One region of the Enhydrobacter sp. genome, then DNA from elsewhere that is predicted to be linked to it. Evidence: predicted binding sites of a transcription regulator. Region 1 holds the regulator's gene; the other holds the start of a gene.
The links. Region 1 encodes HrcA, which represses chaperone genes, less so after heat shock. Its sites were predicted from a motif close to GTTAGCACTCNCNNNNNGNGAGTGCTAAC; they were not measured.

Region 1 (8,285 bases):
CGCCACGCGCACCCCCTCCTGCCAGGTCGAATGCCCCCAGCCGCGATAGCGGGCGTATTCCTCGTCGGTATAGCTCGAATCGTAGATCATGACGTCGGCCTTGCGGCACAGATCGATGATGGCGACATCCCGCCGGTCGACCCGATGTTCGGTATCGGTGATGTAGCAGATCGACTTGCCGCCATGATCGATGCGATACCCGGTTGCTCCGTTGGGGTGATTGAGTGGCGCCGTACGCATGGTCAGGTCGCCACAGGCGAGGGATTGGCCGACCTTGAATTCCATGAACTTGATGGAAGCGCGAAAGGCCTCCAGGGAGACCGGATAGAGCGGCGCTTTCATCAGGCTCTTCACGACGGCCTTCAGCGTGTTGGGCGGTTTGAGGTGACCGGCCCACATGCGTACCGAGTTGCGTTCGTCGAACAGGGGGGCGAAAAACGTGAGCCCGGCGATGTGATCGAGGTGGGTATGCGTAAAGTAGATGTCGATATCGAGCGGCGCGTGTCTTGCCAGCTCCAATCCCAGCGGACGGATGCCGGTCCCGGCGTCAAAAATGAGCCTGCGACCGCCGGCCGTCACCTCGAGGCACGAGGTGTTGCCGCCATAACGGGCATATTCGGCGCCGGGGCAGGAGATCGACCCCCGGACGCCCCAGAAACGCACTTTTAGACCATCGGCCAACGCCTTAGTTCCTCATACCCCTTTTTGCCAGAGTCCACAGGCGGGCCGCGCCGTCAACCGGCCCGGAGGTTCATCCCGCGGCTGGTCTCGATTTTTACACGGGATCAGCCAATTCCCACCGTTCGGGCGCGTTGCGTTGAAGTCCCGTTCGGAGCAATATTTTCGTCATGGAAATGGCCAATCCGACCACCCCTCCAGCAATCGCCCAGCCACCTGTGCGTACGGCAAAGTTCGCGATCGGGCAGGTGGTGAAGCACCGTCTCTATCCCTTCCGGGGCGTCATCTTCGATGTCGATCCGGTCTTCGCCAACACCGAGGAATGGCTGTCCTCGATTCCCGAGAATGTCCGGCCGCGCCGCGACCAGCCTTTCTATCATCTGCTGGCCGAAAATGCGCAAACCACATATGTGGCCTATGTCTCGGAGCAGAACCTGCTGGCGGACGACAGCGGCAAGCCGGTGTCGCATCCGCAGGTGCCGCACTTCTTCAAGGAACTGAAGCGCGGCCACTACGTTTCCCGCACCCGCTCCCTGCACTGATGGCGGCCGTCCGCGGCCGTCAGTTCAGCGGAAAGGGGAAGTACTTGGCGTTGAGCTTCTTGTAGGTCCCGTCGCTCAGCATCCCGCCGACCGCCTTGTTGAAGGCCTCGCGCAGCTTCACGTCCTCGCGCCGGATGCCGGCCGAAACCCCGATGCCGAGGGTGCGGGTGTCCTTGACGTCCTGCCCCATCAGGACGCAGCACTGGCCTTCCGGCTTCTGCGACCACAGCCAGAGCTGCGCTTTGTCGCCGAAGACGGCGTCGACCTCGCCTTTCGCCAGGGCCTGCAGCTCGTCCTCGACCGACGGGTAGCGCTTGATCTGCGCCGAGCGGCGGAAGTTCTTGTCGACCCAGTCGGCATGCATCGAATCCCTCTGCACGCCGATCCGCTTGTTGCGCAGGAGGGCCGGCGGGCCGTCGTAGGGCGCACCCTTGGCGGCGATGAAAGCGCCGGGCGACAGATAGTAGCGCCGCGACATGCCGAGCCGCCGCCGCCGCTCCGGCGTCACGTCGAGCGAGGCCATCACGATGTCGAACTTCTTGTCGATCAGGCCGGGAATCAGATCGTTCCAGTCGGCGGCGACGAACGCACACTCCGCTTTCATGCGCTCACATGCTTCCTGCGCGAGATCCATCTCGAAGCCGGCCGGCAGGCCCTTGCGGTCGAGATAGTTGAAGGGCGGATATTTGCCCCAGGTCGCAACCGTGATCTTGAAAGCAGGCGCCGGAAAGGGTGACTTGACCGCGGGCTTCGCCGCAGGGGTCGGATTGGGCTTGGCCGCTGGCTTATGGGCCTGCGCGAGAGCGGCTGGCGCCGCCATCATCAGCGCGAGAAAGGCAAGCCAGCGCCCCATCATGCGAACAACCGCTCCAACAGCGCGTTCAGCCGCTGCCGTCCCGCCGCCGTTGCCCTGAAGCGCGCCGCGTCGATCTCGAGGAAGCCGGCTTCGACCAGCGCCGCGAGACGGGTCTCGCCCAGCGCCTCGACCGGATCCAAGCCGGCGACGACGGCGAAGACCTCGCGGTCGATGCCGTCGCTGAGCCGCAAGCCCATCATCAAAGCCTCCTCCACGCGGTCGCGTCCCCGGACGTCGGCCGTTTCGGCGGTCCCATGGCCCGCGCGCTCGACGGCCTCCAGCCAGGCTTCCGGTCCGCTGGTCCGCCGCGTGGCGCGCTTGGCATCGCCGGTGGCGACGCGGCCGTGAGCACCGGGTCCGACGCCGACATAGTCGCGATACTGCCAATAGATCAGGTTGTGACGGCATGCGGCGCCCGGCCGCGCATGGTTGGAGATCTCGTAGGCCGGCAGCCCGGCTGCGGCGAGCCGCGCCTGGGTATGCTCGAACATCTGCGCGGCCTCTTCCTCGGCCGGCAGCGTGAAGAGTCCGCGCGCACGATCGGTGAAGAAGCGCGTGCCGCGCTCGATGGTGAGCTGGTAGAGCGACAGGTGCTCGCCGGCGAGCACGAGTGCGCGGTCGAGTTCGTCCGCCCACGACTGCGGCGTCTGGCCAGGACGGGCATAGATGAGGTCGAACGAGTAGCGGCCGAAATGGCGGCGCGCGACATCCAGCGCGGCGATGGCTTCATCTACCGAATGCTGGCGTCCGAGAAAGCGAAGCGCATCGGCATCGAGCGCCTGCAAGCCGAGCGACACTCGATTGACGCCGGCTTGCGCCAGCGCCGCGAAGTTGCTCGCCTCGACCGAGGTAGGGTTGGCTTCCAGCGTGATCTCGATATCGGCGGCGGTGTCCCACAGCTCGCGCGTGCGGGCGATCAGCGCCGCCACGGTCTGCGGCTCCATCAAGGACGGCGTGCCGCCGCCGAAGAACATCGTCTGTACCTGTCGTTCCGGCGCCTCGCGCGCGGCATGCTCGAGTTCCCTGAGCAGGGCCCTTCGCCAGCGTGCCTGTTCGACGCCCTCGCGCACATGGCTGTTGAAGTCGCAGTAGGGGCACTTCGACTTGCAGAATGGCCAGTGCACATAGACGCCCAGGGGCGATGGATTACCGCATGAGGTCATTGTCGTCGCACATCCGTGCCCAGCGAGGATTCTTCAATTGGCGCCATGAAGGATCCCTTCGCTTCGCTCGGGATGAGACAGTTCCTTTCAGGCGTCGTCATCTGAAGCACGCCTCGACCAGCATGCGGAAGGCGCGGCCGCGGTGGCTGATGGCGTTCTTTTCCTCATCCGTCATCTGCGCGGTCGTGCGGTTCAGGCCGGTCGGCTGGAAGCAGGGATCGTAGCCATGGCCGCCGAGACCGCGCGGCGGCCAGACGATGCGGCCGTCGAGCGTGCCATGCACCAGCTCGACGTGCTCGTCGGGCCAGGCGAGCGCCAGCACGCAATGGAAGGTCGCCGTGCGCGCCGTATCCGTGTCGGGCACGCGGCGCTTGGCGAACTCGTCCTGGATGCGCCGCATGCCGACCATGGCATCGCGCGCGGGGCCCTCCCAGTCCGCCGTGTGGATACCGGGCTCGCCGCCCAAGGCGTGAACGCTGAGGCCCGAATCGTCGGCGAGCGCCGGCAGGCCAATGGCCCGGGTCGCCGCCAGCGCCTTCAACGTCGCGTTTTCCTCGAAGGTGGCGCCGGTCTCCGGCGGCGCTGCCAGGCCGAGCTCTGCGGCGGACACGATCTCGACGCCGAACGGGCGCAGCATGGCGCGGATCTCGCCGGCCTTGCCCCGGTTGTGAGTGGCTACGACCAGCTTGGGCAGCGAGAAATGGCGCGCCATCAGGACTTCCCGATCGCCAGCCGCTGCAGCGCCGTCAACTCGCCGATGCCCTTCTTGGCGAGTGCCAGCAGCTCGTGGAACTGCGCTTCGCTGAACGGTTCCTGCTCGGCGGTGCCCTGTACCTCGACGATGCCGCCGCTGCCGGTCAACACGAAGTTGGCATCGGCCTCCGCCTTGGAATCCTCGACGTAGTCGAGATCGAGCACGGGGGCGCCCTGCCACAGACCGCACGACACTGCCGCAACCTGTCCGGTGATCGGATTGGCCGCGAGCTTGCCCTGCTTGACCAGCCAATCGAAGGCGAAATGGAGCGCCACCCACGAGCCGGTGATGCTGGCCGTGCGCGTGCCGCCGTCGGCCTGCAATACATCGCAATCGATGTTGATCTGACGCTCCCCCATGGCGCCGAGATTGACCACCGCGCGCAGCGAGCGGCCGATCAGGCGCTGGATCTCCTGGGTGCGGCCCGACTGCCGCCCGCGCGCGGCCTCGCGATCGGTGCGGGTGTGGGTCGAGCGCGGCAGCATGCCGTATTCGGCGGTCACCCAGCCGCGTGCGGTGTTGCGCATCCAGGGCGGCACCTTGTCGTCGACCGAGGCGGTGCAGAGGACATGGGTGTCGCCGAACTTCACCAGGCAAGACCCTTCGGCATGTCGAGAGAAACCGGGTTCGAGGGAAATCTTGCGAAGCTGATCGGGGGCGCGGCCGGAAGGGCGCATGCACTATCTCCTTGGGATGGACAGGGCTTATGGCCAAAGCCGGCGCGGGCGACAAGCCGTCTACGTTGACCGAATCCGCCGCCCTACCTACATTTTTCACATGGCTATTCACCGTCTCGGTCTGCCGGGCGGCGTCCTCGCCGACGCCCTGCCGGTCCAACGTCAGGCCACCACGGTCGCCGAGCTGAACGAGCGCGCACGCGAGGTGCTGCGTCTCGTGGTCGAAAGCTACGTCGAGACTGGTGAGCCGGTGGGTTCGCGCGCGCTTACGCGCAAGATCACCGAGACCCTGTCGCCCGCCACCATCCGCAACATCATGGCCGACCTGCAGGACCTCGGCCTGCTCTACGCGCCGCACACCTCCGCCGGACGGCTGCCGACCGACGCCGGCCTGCGCCTGTTCGTGAATGGCCTGCTGGAGGTCGGCAACCTCTCCGAGGAGGAGCGCGAAAGCATCGAGGCGCGCTGCGCCGCGGTAGGCCGCAGCATGAACGAGGCGCTCGAGCAGGCAACGACGCTGCTGTCGGGCCTGTCGCGCTGCGCCAGCATCGTCATGGCACCCAAGACCGAACAGCCGCTGAAGCACATCGAGTTCGTCAATCTCGGTCCCGGCCGCGCGCTTGTGGTCACCGTGACCCAATCGGGTCAGGTCGAGAACCGTCTGATCGACACGCCGCCCGGCATGCCGGGGTCGGCGCTGGCCGAGGCCAGCAACTATCTCAACGCGCGGCTGAGCGGCCGGACTTTCGAGGAGGCACGCCGGCTGATCCTGGACGACCTCAAGCTGAAGCGCGCCGAGCTGAACGAGATCACGGCGCGGGTCATCGAGTCGGGGCTGGCGACCTGGGCCGGCGAGCCGGGCGGCGCGCTGATCGTGCGCGGCCAGGCGCGTCTCCTCGAGGACATCACCGCGATCGCCGATCTCGAACGCGTGCGCGCGCTGTTCGATGCGCTCGAACGCGGCGAGAGCTTTGCCCGGCTGCTCGAGCTCGCCGACAGCGCCGCCGGCGTGCAGATCTTCATCGGCGCCGACAATCCCATGTTCGCCAACACCGGCTGCTCGATGGTGGTCGCGCCGTTCCGCGATTCGCAGGAGCGCATCCTGGGCGCGATCGGCGTCATCGGCCCGACGCGGCTCAACTACGCGCGCATCATCCCGCTGGTCGACTATACCGCCCGCACCATCGGACGCATGGTGGGGTGAAAAGCCCAATCGATGAACTTTATTGTGTCCGAGAGCGACCCGATGACCTTCGTCTTCGGGATGATCGCAATGCTTATGGCATTGGTGCTGGCGTGGCGCGGCTATCGTTCCCACGCCAGAGAAGATCGTGAGCGGAAGGCCTCGAACAAGAAGCGGGATGGCCGGTAGTGAACGACAGCATTCTCATTCCGCTTCACTCCTGAAGCCGGCGGTGAAGCCGACGAGCGTCTCGATCCGGCCACTGACGGTCTTGCCGTCGAAAATGAAGGTGGCGATGCTGGCGTCGTCGTTGCCCAGCATCTCCAGCTCGAGCTGGAGCGTCCTGTCGTCGAGCCATTTGCCTTGGCGGCGCTCGTGCCGGATCCTCCGGCAAGGCTCCGATTTGACCGCCGCCGTCAGCCGATCGAGGACCGCCAAGAGGGGATATCCCGGCACGCCCGGTACGCCTTTCGCATTGCTGTAGCGCGCTGCGCTGGCGATCACGGCGCGTGCTCGATCCCGAAGACGGCAACGCGCCGGCCGAGACCCTGCAGCGGGGCCGCAGCCCGCTTCGGGCGCAAGCCGACTGGCTGACACGCGCAAACGCAGGCGATCATCATTGTCCTCTATCAGGCGCGAAGGGGATCTCATGGATAGAGACACACCTGCCGTTGCCGGACTGCTTCTTTTCGCCTAATGTCGTCGCGATCGTGGGATGTCCGAGAAATCGGGCGTCCCTTTTTTGTCGGCCTGGCGCCGGCCGCCCCTCGCTCGAGCGGACGCCTCTTCCCCTCTGACCGGAAGCACCCCGATGAACCGCGCAACCTCGTTGGATCACCGCAAGCGCTGGCTGGCGCTGATGGTGCTGTGCCTGGGCGTTCTGATGATCGTGCTGGACACGACCATCGTGAATGTCGCACTGCCCTCCATCCGCACCGACCTGGGCTTCACCGAGACCTCGCTGGTTTGGGTGGTCAATGCCTACATGCTGACCTTCAGCGGCTTGCTGTTGTTGGGCGGGCGGCTGGGCGACCTGTACGGCCACCGCCGGCTGTTCCTGATTGGCCTGACGCTGTTCACGTTCGCCTCGCTGGCCTGCGGCGTGGCCACCACGCAGGCACTGCTGGTAGCCGCGCGCGCCGTTCAGGGGCTGGGCGGCGCGGTGGTGTCGGCGGTGTCGCTGTCGCTGATCATGAACCTCTTCACCGAGCCCGCCGAACGTGCCAAGGCGATGGGCGTGTACGGCTTCGTTTGCGCCGGCGGCGGCAGCATCGGCGTGCTGCTGGGCGGGCTGCTGACCGGCACGCTGAGTTGGCACTGGATCTTCCTGGTCAACCTGCCGATCGGCGTCGTGGTCTACGGACTGTGCCTGGTGCTGCTGCCGGCTGCGCGCAACCAGACGCGCGGCGAGAGCCTGGACGTGGCCGGCGCGGTGACGGTGACGCTCGCGCTGATGTTGGCGGTGTACGCGGTAGTACACGGCAACGAGGCCGGCTGGCTGTCGGCGCGGACGCTCGGCCTGCTGATTGCCGCTGCGGTGCTGGTGGTGGCCTTCCTCCTCATCGAGTCGCGCGTGAAGCACCCGCTGATGCGGCTGTCCCTGTTCCGCCTGCGCAACGTGGCCGTCGCCAACGTGGTGGGCGTGCTGTGGGCGGCGGCGATGTTCGCCTGGTTCTTCATCTCGGCACTCTACATGCAGCTGGTGCTGGGCTACTCGCCGATGCAAGTGGGCCTGGGCTTCCTGCCGGCCAACCTGATCATGGCCGCCTTCTCGCTCGGCCTGTCGGCCAAGATCGTGATGCGCTTCGGCATCCGTCGCCCGCTGGTTGCGGGGCTGCTGACGGCCACCGTGGGGCTGGCGCTGTTCGCGCGCGCCCCGATGGATGGCGATTTCGCGCTCGATGTGCTGCCGGGCATGCTGCTTCTGGGCCTGGGCGGGGGAATCGCCTTTAACCCGCTACTGCTGGCTGCGATGGACGACGTGGATCCGAGCGAGTCCGGCCTGGCCTCGGGCGTGGTCAACACCGCCTTCATGATGGGCGGCGCGTTGGGCCTCGCGGTGCTGGCGAGTCTCGCGGCCGCGCGCAGCGATGCGTTGGCGGCGACCGGCGCGGCGCCACAGGCCGCGCTCGCCGGCGGCTACCACCTGGCGTTCATGGTCGGCGCCGTGTTCGCCGCGCTGGCGGCGATCAGTGCGGTCTTCCTGCGTGCGAGAGCGACTGCTGGCGCGCAACGGGCTCAGGGTGCCCAGGACGCGGCAGCAGCCCTCTGAGGGTCAGCGGCTTCACCAGTCCCGCTCGTCGAAGTCCTCGAACTGCTTCATGTCGTCATCGTCGTCCGACGGCGGCGGGGCGATCTCGGCCTTGGGCAGGGAGTGCACGTCGAGGTGCGTCTCGGGGCCGATGAGCGTCACCAGCTCCAGAAGATCGTCA
Region 2 (8,285 bases), 710 kb from region 1:
ACTGTACCACCTACCTCAAGCCTCGTCCCGAGGGCGGCTACAACGCCGAAAGCGGCCACGCCAACTACGACAAAGGGCACATTCCGGGCGCCGCCTATCTCGATCTCGGCAGCGAGCTGTCCGACACGAGCTCGAAGCTGCGCTTCACCTTGCCGCCGCTCGACGTGCTCACCCCGGCTTTTGCCGCCAAGGGCATCGGCCACGGCACTTTCGTGGTTCTCTACAGCCACGCCTCGCCGGTCTGGGCGAGCCGAATTTGGTGGATGCTGCGGGCGATCGGATTCGACGATGCCGCGCTTCTCGATGGCGGCCTCGACAAATGGAAGGCCGAGAAGCGGCCGCTCTCGAGCGAGCCCTCGAGCTACCCGCCAGCGACGCTCACCTTGCGCGCCCGGCCCGGGATCTTCGTCGACAAGGAGGAGGTGAAAGCGGCGATCGGCGACAAGGGCGCGCTCACGCTCAACGCGCTGAGCCACGAGCAGCACAAGGGAACGGGCGGCGTCACTTACGGCCGGCCCGGCCGCATCGCGGGCTCGTCCTGCGTTCCGGCGGCGAGCCTGCTCGGGCCGGACAAGGCCCTGAAGCCGATCGCCGAGCTCAGGGCGGCCTTCGAGGGCGTGGGTGCCGCGCCCGACAAGCGCGTGCTGGTCTACTGCGGCGGCGGCATCGCGGCCACGCTCGATGCATTTGTGCTGACGGCGATCCTGGGTCACAAGAACGTATCGGTGTACGACAACTCCATGCAGGAATGGTCGAACGACGCCAGTCTGCCGATGGAAACCGGCTGAGGGAGGAGCGATGCCCGCCTATATGATCGTCGAGGTCGAGACCACGGACGAGGCCCTGATGGCCGAGTACCGCAAGCACACGCCGGGCCTGATCGCCAAGTTCGGCGGCAAGTTCATCGTGCGCGGCGGCAGGACGACCTGCCTGGAAGGCGACTGGACGCCGCCGCGCGTCGTGGTGATCGAGTTCCCCGACATGGCGTCGCTCGAGCGCTTCTACCATTCGCCCGAATACAAGCCTGTCCTCGCCATGCGACTGAAGGCGGGCAAATGCCGCGCCATCGCCGTCGAGGGCCATTCCGGCTGATGGCGTCTCCTTCGACGCTGGCGGCCCATCGCGCCGTCGGCACGCTCTACAATGCGCTGATGACCGCGCTCGTGCTGGGACTCGTCACCCGGCGCGGCGAGGAGACGGCGCGCGCGTACATGTTCCGGCATTTCCGCCGCCAGCACCTGGAGAAGTTCCTGCCCGGCCTGCAGAAGCTCGGCCTCGGTGACCAGCCGCCGGCGCCCGCCTGCGCGCTCTACCACTACCACTCCAATGCGCTGGGCGGCGTGAAGACCGGCTATCTGCGCGAGAGCGACCGCAAGGCCTGGGTGCGCTATCCGCCGCCGCGCTGGATCTGGCGCGGCACAGCCATCGCCGCCGTGCCGCATTCGGTGTCGGCGGCGATGCTGCACGGCTGGCACGGCCACAACGGCCAGTCGCTCGGCAAGCCCGGTCTCGGCTTCGTCTGCACCGGCATGACAGTGGACGGGATGCCGGGCCTCGAAGGCTACTACTGTGAATACGACCGGCCACTGAAGGAGGAGGAGCGCGTGCGCTTCGCCTACGGCGACGAAGAGATGCCGCGCCTCGACTGGAGCAGGCAGCCCCGGCTGGAGACGGCGAACTGGCCCGAAGAGCGGCGGCTCAAGACCTTCCGCGCCTATGCCGTCGAGTATCTGCGCACCATGCTGCCGACGCTGCAGGAGCTATTGGGCGTTGACGACGCCCAGCAGGAACTGGGCCGCGTGGGGCGTCTGGTCGGCCTGCAGTTCCACGAGGAGACGGCGCGCGACATGGACCTGCCGACCGACGTCGAGCGTGGCGATCTGCAGAGCGCCCGCGACTTCGGACGTTGGCTGGCGGCGGTGCTTGCCGCTCAGGGCGAGGAGATCGAGACGACGGAAGCGCAGGATTCGGTCGTGGTCCGCGCCGTCGGATGGCGCGTCGCACGGGACCTTGTCCTTGCCGACCCGTTGAAAGCCTTCGACGCCTGGAACGAGCTCTGGCTGGGCGCCGCCGCCGCCTGCGATCGGTTCCTGAAGGTTCAGACCACCCGCTCGCTCGGCCCACGCGGCTGGGACATCGCCTGGCGAATCGCGCCGAGATAGCCGGCCGGCAAGCGACGGCCGGCTATCGTTTCGCCGAGCTCGGCCAGCGGCACCCAGCACATCTCGACATGCTCGCAGCTCAGCATGACGGCCGAGGCGCCCGCGAGCGTGCAGGCGTAGGCGACGATCTGCACGAAACGGCGGGGCAGCACCTCGAACCGATGCCTGCCGACCAGCGCGCCGACCTCGACATCGAGCCCGGTCTCCTCCCGCACCTCGCGCCCGAGCGCGGCTCGATGATCCTCGCCCGGCTCCGCCCGCCCGCCCGGCAGCTCCCATTCGCCGCGATCGTTGAGCAACAGGAGGACACGGTGCTGGTGGAAGAGGATGCCTTTCACAGAAACGGGGTCTGTACGCATGGGCTGTCGCAAAGATTCCTCGCTGGCGCTCGGAATGACACGATACCGATTGCGAAGTCGGTGTCATCCCGAGCGTGAGCGAGGGATCCTTCCTTCCAAGCAAAAAGAAAAGGCCGGGATTTCTCCCGGCCTTTCCACATGTCTCAGAAGACGGCTGGACCTAGAAGTCCATGTCGCCCATGCCACCGCCGCCCGGCGGCATCGGCGGAGCCTTCTTCTCCGGCTTCTCGGCGATCATGGCTTCGGTCGTCACCAGCAGGCCGGCCACCGAGGCGGCGTCCTGCAACGCGGTACGCACGACCTTGACTGGATCGATGATGCCAGCTTTCACCATGTCGGTGTAGTCGCCCTTCTGGGCGTCGAAGCCGAAGTTGGCGTCCTTCTGGTCGAGCATCTTGCCCGCCACCACCGCGCCGTCGAAGCCGGCATTCTCGGCGATCTGGCGGACCGGCGCCTGCAGCGCGCGGCGCACGATCTCGACGCCGACCCTCTGGTCGTCGTTGCCGGCACGCAGCTTGTCGAGCGCGCGGATCGCGTAGAGCAGAGCCGCGCCGCCGCCGGCGACGATGCCCTCTTCCACGGCCGCCTTGGTGGCATGCATGGCGTCGTCGACGCGGTCCTTCTTCTCCTTGACTTCGACCTCGGTCGCGCCGCCGACCTTGATGATCGCGACACCGCCCGCGAGCTTGGCCAGGCGCTCCTGGAGCTTCTCGCGATCGTAGTCCGACGTGGTCTCCTCGATCTGCTGACGGATCTGGCCGCAGCGCGCCTCGAGGTCGCTCTTCTTGCCGGCGCCGTCGACGATCGTGGTGTTCTCCTTCTCGACGATGACCTTCTTGGCCTTGCCGAGCATGTCGAGCGTGACGTTCTCGAGCTTGATGCCGAGATCCTCGGAGATCAGCTGACCGCCGGTCAGGATCGCCATGTCCTCGAGCATCGCCTTGCGGCGGTCACCGAAGCCCGGCGCCTTGACGGCGGCGATCTTGAGGCCGCCGCGCAGCTTGTTCACGACCAGGGTCGCGAGCGCTTCGCCCTCGACGTCCTCGGCCACGATCAGCAGCGGCTTGCCCGACTGCACGACCGCCTCGAGGACCGGCAGCATCGCCTGCAGGCCCGAGAGCTTCTTCTCGAACAGCAGGATGTACGGGCTGTCGAGCTCGGCGATCATCTTGTCGGCGTTGGTGATGAAGTACGGCGAGAGATAGCCGCGATCGAACTGCATGCCCTCGACGACATCAAGCTCGGTCTCGAGGCTCTTGGCCTCCTCGACCGTGATCACGCCCTCGTTGCCGACCTTCTTCATCGCCTCGGCGATCATCTTGCCGATCGACTTGTCGCCGTTGGCCGAGATGGTGCCGACCTGCGCGACCTCGTCGGAGCCGGTGATCTTCTTGGCACGGCTCTTGATCTCCTCGACGGCCGCATCGACCGCGATGTCGATGCCGCGCTTGAGGTCCATCGGGTTCATGCCGGCCGCGACCGACTTCACGCCCTCGCGCACGATCGCCGCCGCCAGCACGGTCGCCGTGGTCGTGCCGTCGCCGGCGGTGTCGTTGGTCTTCGAGGCCACTTCGCGCACCATCTGGGCGCCCATGTTCTCGAACTTGTCGGCGAGCTCGACTTCCTTGGCGACGGTCACGCCGTCCTTGGTGATGCGCGGCGCGCCGAAGCTCTTGTCGAGCACGACGTTGCGGCCCTTCGGGCCCAGCGTCACCTTGACCGCGTCGGCGAGAATGTCGACGCCGCGCAGCATGCGCTGGCGGGCATCGCCGCTAAAGCGGACTTCCTTGGCTGCCATTGTTCAATCCCTCTTGGATGGATGTGTTGATGTCTTGGTGGATGGGAAAGCGATCAGGCGGCCTTCTTGACCGCGGCGGAACCCTCGAGGATTCCCATGATGTCGCTCTCCTTCATGATCAGATACTCGACGCCGTCGAGCTTGATCTCGGTGCCGGACCACTTGCCGAACAGGATGCGGTCACCGGCCTTGACGTCGAGCGGGACAAGCGTGCCCTTCTCGTCGCGGGCGCCCGGACCGACGGCGATGATCTCGCCCTCCATCGGCTTTTCCTTGGCCGTGTCCGGAATGATGATGCCGCCCTTGGTCTTCTCTTCTTCCGCGACGCGCTTGACCACGACGCGATCGTGAAGCGGACGGAACTTCATGCTGCTGCCTCCATAAACCCTGGTTTCGCCTGCACGGCCGGGACTGGCCGCGATTTCGGGCCTGTCAGCACTCGCCATCGAGGAGTGCCAAAGGCGTACGGCATTTAAGGTCGTGCCCGGGGCGAGTCAAGGCGAGGGACAAAAAGTTGCATCAAGTCATCTCGCAGTAGCAGCAACCGACCGAGATTGCTGCCAAGCCTTTGATGCGGAACGAATTTTATTGGAATCTCGTTGAGGGTGCGTGACTATTCCCGGCGGAGTGCCGCGTCAAGGAGTGATCGATGGATCGTTCTTTTGTTGCTCAGCTCGTCGACTACCGGATCACAACTGCTGAAATTCTCTATTGGATGCCGGACCACCGGCACGTCCTGCAAAGCTATATCTGGCAGAATCTCGATCTTGCCCCTCGTTTTCCCAATTTGACCAAATTCCTCGATTTCTGGGAGCGAAACCTGGAAGGCAGGCTGCACCGCGTGCGGGTCGCCAGCGCGCAACTCATCAAGCCCGCGGAGTTCGGCTTCGCCAACGGCTTGTACCATCTACACTGAGGGTCGGGCGACGGCGTATTCGCGGGCGGTTCTCTCGACGAGTTCGGCTACCGAGGGAATATCCGCGATACCCGACACGGAGTGACCGGCGCTCCAGACGTCCTTCCAGCGCCGGGCCTGGGGTTTGTCGCGCTCGGCGGCGTTGATGTCCCGGGCGATGTCGATCGCGCCGCGGGCCGGCAGCTGATCGGGATCGAGACCGGCCGCCGCGATCGACGGCCTGAGCATGTTGGTCTCGAGGCCGGTGAAGGCGCGGGTCAGCAGGACATCGTCGAGGCGGCTCGCCACCAGCATCGCCTTGTATTCGTCCTTGGCCAGGCTCTCGCGCGTGGCGATGAACTTCGTGCCCATGTAGGCGAGATCGCATCCCAAGGTTCGGGCCGCAGCCACCGCGTGCCCGTCCGACATGCCGCCAGCCATCACCACGATGCCGTCCCAGAAGGCGCGGACCGCGCGCACGAAGGCGAAGGGATTGACCCAGCCCGTCTGACCGCCTGCGCCGGCGGTGAGCAGCACGAGGCCGTCGACGCCCGCCGCCACGGCCTTCTCGGCATGGCGCACCGACGCCACGTCGGCCAGCACCAGGGAGCCCGCGTCCTTCAGCGGCTTCATCACCGGCTCGGGCGAGCCCACGCTCGTGATCACGATCTCCGCCTTCGCCCGCAGCACCGACGCCAGATCCTCGGCCACCCGCGGATTGGAACGATGGACGATCAGGTTGGGGCAGATCGGCGCCGGTGCGCGCCCGGTCTCGTCGGCGGCGCGCCGTTGGTCGTCGTTCATGTCGGCAAGCCAGCGGTCGAGCTCGTCGGCCGTCCGGCAGTTGGCGGTCGGGAATGCACCGATCACGCCGCTGCGGCACGCCGCCTTCACCAGGGCCGGGCCCGAGACGAGGAACATCGGTGCCGCGATCAGCGGCAACCGGAGGCGGGACTTCAGAGCAGCGGGAAGAGACATGACGTCATGGGTGCGCGCCACTCCAGTCGCGCTCATCGTTGAGCAGATGCGCCGCTGGAGTGGCGCGCTCCCCTGACTCCTATGCCGCCTGCGCCAGGCCTTCCTGCTCCAGCACGCGCTTCACGGCGGGCCGGGCCTTCATGCGCTCATAGTGGGCGGCGCAGTTCTTGGGCAGCGTCATCTTCATGCGCGCCGCCGCCCAGAACTCGATGTAGAACAGCGCCGCATCGGCGATCGAGAACTTGCCGGCAACGTACTCCTTGCCCTCGAGCGCCTTGTCCATGATGGCGAGGCCCTTCTCCATGATCTCCTTGCCGCGCGCCTTGACCTTGTCGTGGTCGGCCTCGGTCGGAGCGTAGTTGGCCGGCCGGAACATGCGCGAGAAGCCCTGCATGTGCATGGTCGAGACGACATAGTCCATCGCCTCGAACGCCCGCGCCTCGGCGTCGGCATCGCTGGGCAGCAGGCTCTTGTCCGGATTCTTGCGGGCAAGCCAGGTGGCGATGGCGGGAAATTCGGTCAGCACCGAGCCATCGTCGCGCACCAGGGTCGGCACCTTCGACTTGGGGTTGATCTTCACGAAGTCCGGCCCGTACTGCTCCTGCTTGGCGCCGTCGATCTTCTGCAGATCGTACGGCTTGCCGATCTCCTCCAGCAGCACATGGATGCCGATCGAACAGGCGCCTGGCATGTAATAGAGCTTCATTGCTCACTCCCTTGGATGGTCTCAGCGATCGGCCACGCTAGTGGCTCCGTCGATCTCCATCAAGGATCGCGGCCCGACAAAGCCAGCACTGGCGGCGCGGTTTCTTGGAGGTGATCAGTGCCGCAGCATCACGGGCAGCGCGCGAATGCCGCGAATGAAGTTGGAATAGAGCCGCACCGGCGGACCCACGATCTCGATCTGCAGATCGCGCGCCAGGATCTCCTCCCACAGGATGCGCAACTGCATCTCGGCCAGGCGATCGCCGACGCAGCGATGGATGCCGGCGCCGAACGACAGGTGCTGGCGCACCTTGGGTCGGTTGACGTCGAGACGCTCCGGCTCCTCGATCGCCGTCTCGTCGCGATTGCCTGACACGTACCACATCACGACCTTGTCGCCCTTGCGGATGGTCTTGCCGGCGAGCTCGGTGTCGGTCGTCGCGGTGCGGCGCATATGGATGACCGGCGTGTGGTGGCGGATGATCTCCGAGACCAGATTCGGGATCAGGCTGCGGTCGGCGCGCACCTTGGCGTATTCGTCCGGATGATCGCCAAGCGCCATCAGGCCGCCGCTCATGGAATTGCGCGTCGTGTCGTTGCCGCCGACGATCAGGAGCGCGAAGGTGCCGATGAACTCGTTGAGCGGCATGTTCTGCGTCGCTTCGGCGTGCGCCATCATCGAGATCAAGTCGAACCTGGGCGGCTGGGCGGCGCGCTCCTTCCAGAGGGCCGCCATGGTATCGGCCATGCGGCGCAGCTCGGCCATGCGCTCCGCCTCGCTCCTCACCACGGCATCCGGCGCCTTGACGTTGGCGATCGCGACATCGGACCAGTGGGTGAGCTTGCGCCGGTCGGCTTGGGGAAAGTCGAACAAGGTCGCCAGCATCATCGCCGTGAGCTCGGTCGAGACGAGATCGACCCAGTCGAACACTTCGCCGCGCGGCAGGCCGTCGAGCACGCGCGCGGTGCGCTCGCGGATCAAGCCTTCCATATTGGCGAGGTTGGATGGCGCCACGATCGGCGCCACGGTCTTGCGCTGCGCGGTGTGGCGGGGCGGATCCATGCGGATGAAGTTCGGCAGCTCCTCGCCTTGCAGCTGATCCTGGATCTGGATTCCCCCCAGGGCGGAAGCCGACGAATAGGTGCGATGGTCGAGCTCGACCTTCATGATGTCGGCATAGCGCGTGACCGACCAGTAAGGCCCATACGGGCTTTCGGGATGATAGTGGACCGGATCCTCGCGCCGCAGGCGCGCAAAGTGCGGCCGCCAGCGATCCTCCCGATAGAGCGCCGGATCGCCGACATCGATGTGATCGCTCATGCGGCAAGCGCGCCTTCGCGCCGACCGAGAGTCAAGTCCTTTTCCCGGGCCGCGACGAGGGAATCTC

Region 2: a site for HrcA is predicted at 4,751-4,779, ahead of groES (co-chaperone GroES). Genes of this name have one in related genera too.

Annotation. Positions count from the first base shown of each region.
Region 1 is NZ_CP126889.1:1,953,591-1,961,875, reverse strand. It holds gene OJF58_RS09900 (MBL fold metallo-hydrolase) at 1-663, opposite strand, end outside; gene hspQ (heat shock protein HspQ) at 849-1,220, shown strand; gene OJF58_RS09890 (transporter substrate-binding domain-containing protein) at 1,240-2,076, opposite strand; gene hemW (radical SAM family heme chaperone HemW) at 2,073-3,239, opposite strand; gene rdgB (RdgB/HAM1 family non-canonical purine NTP pyrophosphatase) at 3,337-3,951, opposite strand; gene rph (ribonuclease PH) at 3,951-4,670, opposite strand; gene hrcA (heat-inducible transcriptional repressor HrcA) at 4,771-5,874, shown strand; gene OJF58_RS09865 (hypothetical protein) at 5,917-6,042, shown strand; gene OJF58_RS09860 (hypothetical protein) at 6,058-6,357, opposite strand; gene OJF58_RS09855 (DHA2 family efflux MFS transporter permease subunit) at 6,665-8,125, shown strand; gene OJF58_RS09850 (L,D-transpeptidase family protein) at 8,138-8,285, opposite strand, start outside.
Region 2 is NZ_CP126889.1:2,660,089-2,668,373, reverse strand. It holds gene OJF58_RS13410 (sulfurtransferase) at 1-788, shown strand, start outside; gene OJF58_RS13405 (DUF1330 domain-containing protein) at 799-1,092, shown strand; gene OJF58_RS13400 (hypothetical protein) at 1,092-2,162, shown strand; gene OJF58_RS13395 (NUDIX domain-containing protein) at 2,099-2,521, opposite strand; gene groL (chaperonin GroEL) at 2,682-4,319, opposite strand; gene groES (co-chaperone GroES) at 4,373-4,687, opposite strand; gene OJF58_RS13380 (hypothetical protein) at 4,969-5,235, shown strand; gene OJF58_RS13375 (nitronate monooxygenase) at 5,227-6,192, opposite strand; gene OJF58_RS13370 (glutathione S-transferase C-terminal domain-containing protein) at 6,272-6,898, opposite strand; gene OJF58_RS13365 (cytochrome P450) at 7,013-8,218, opposite strand.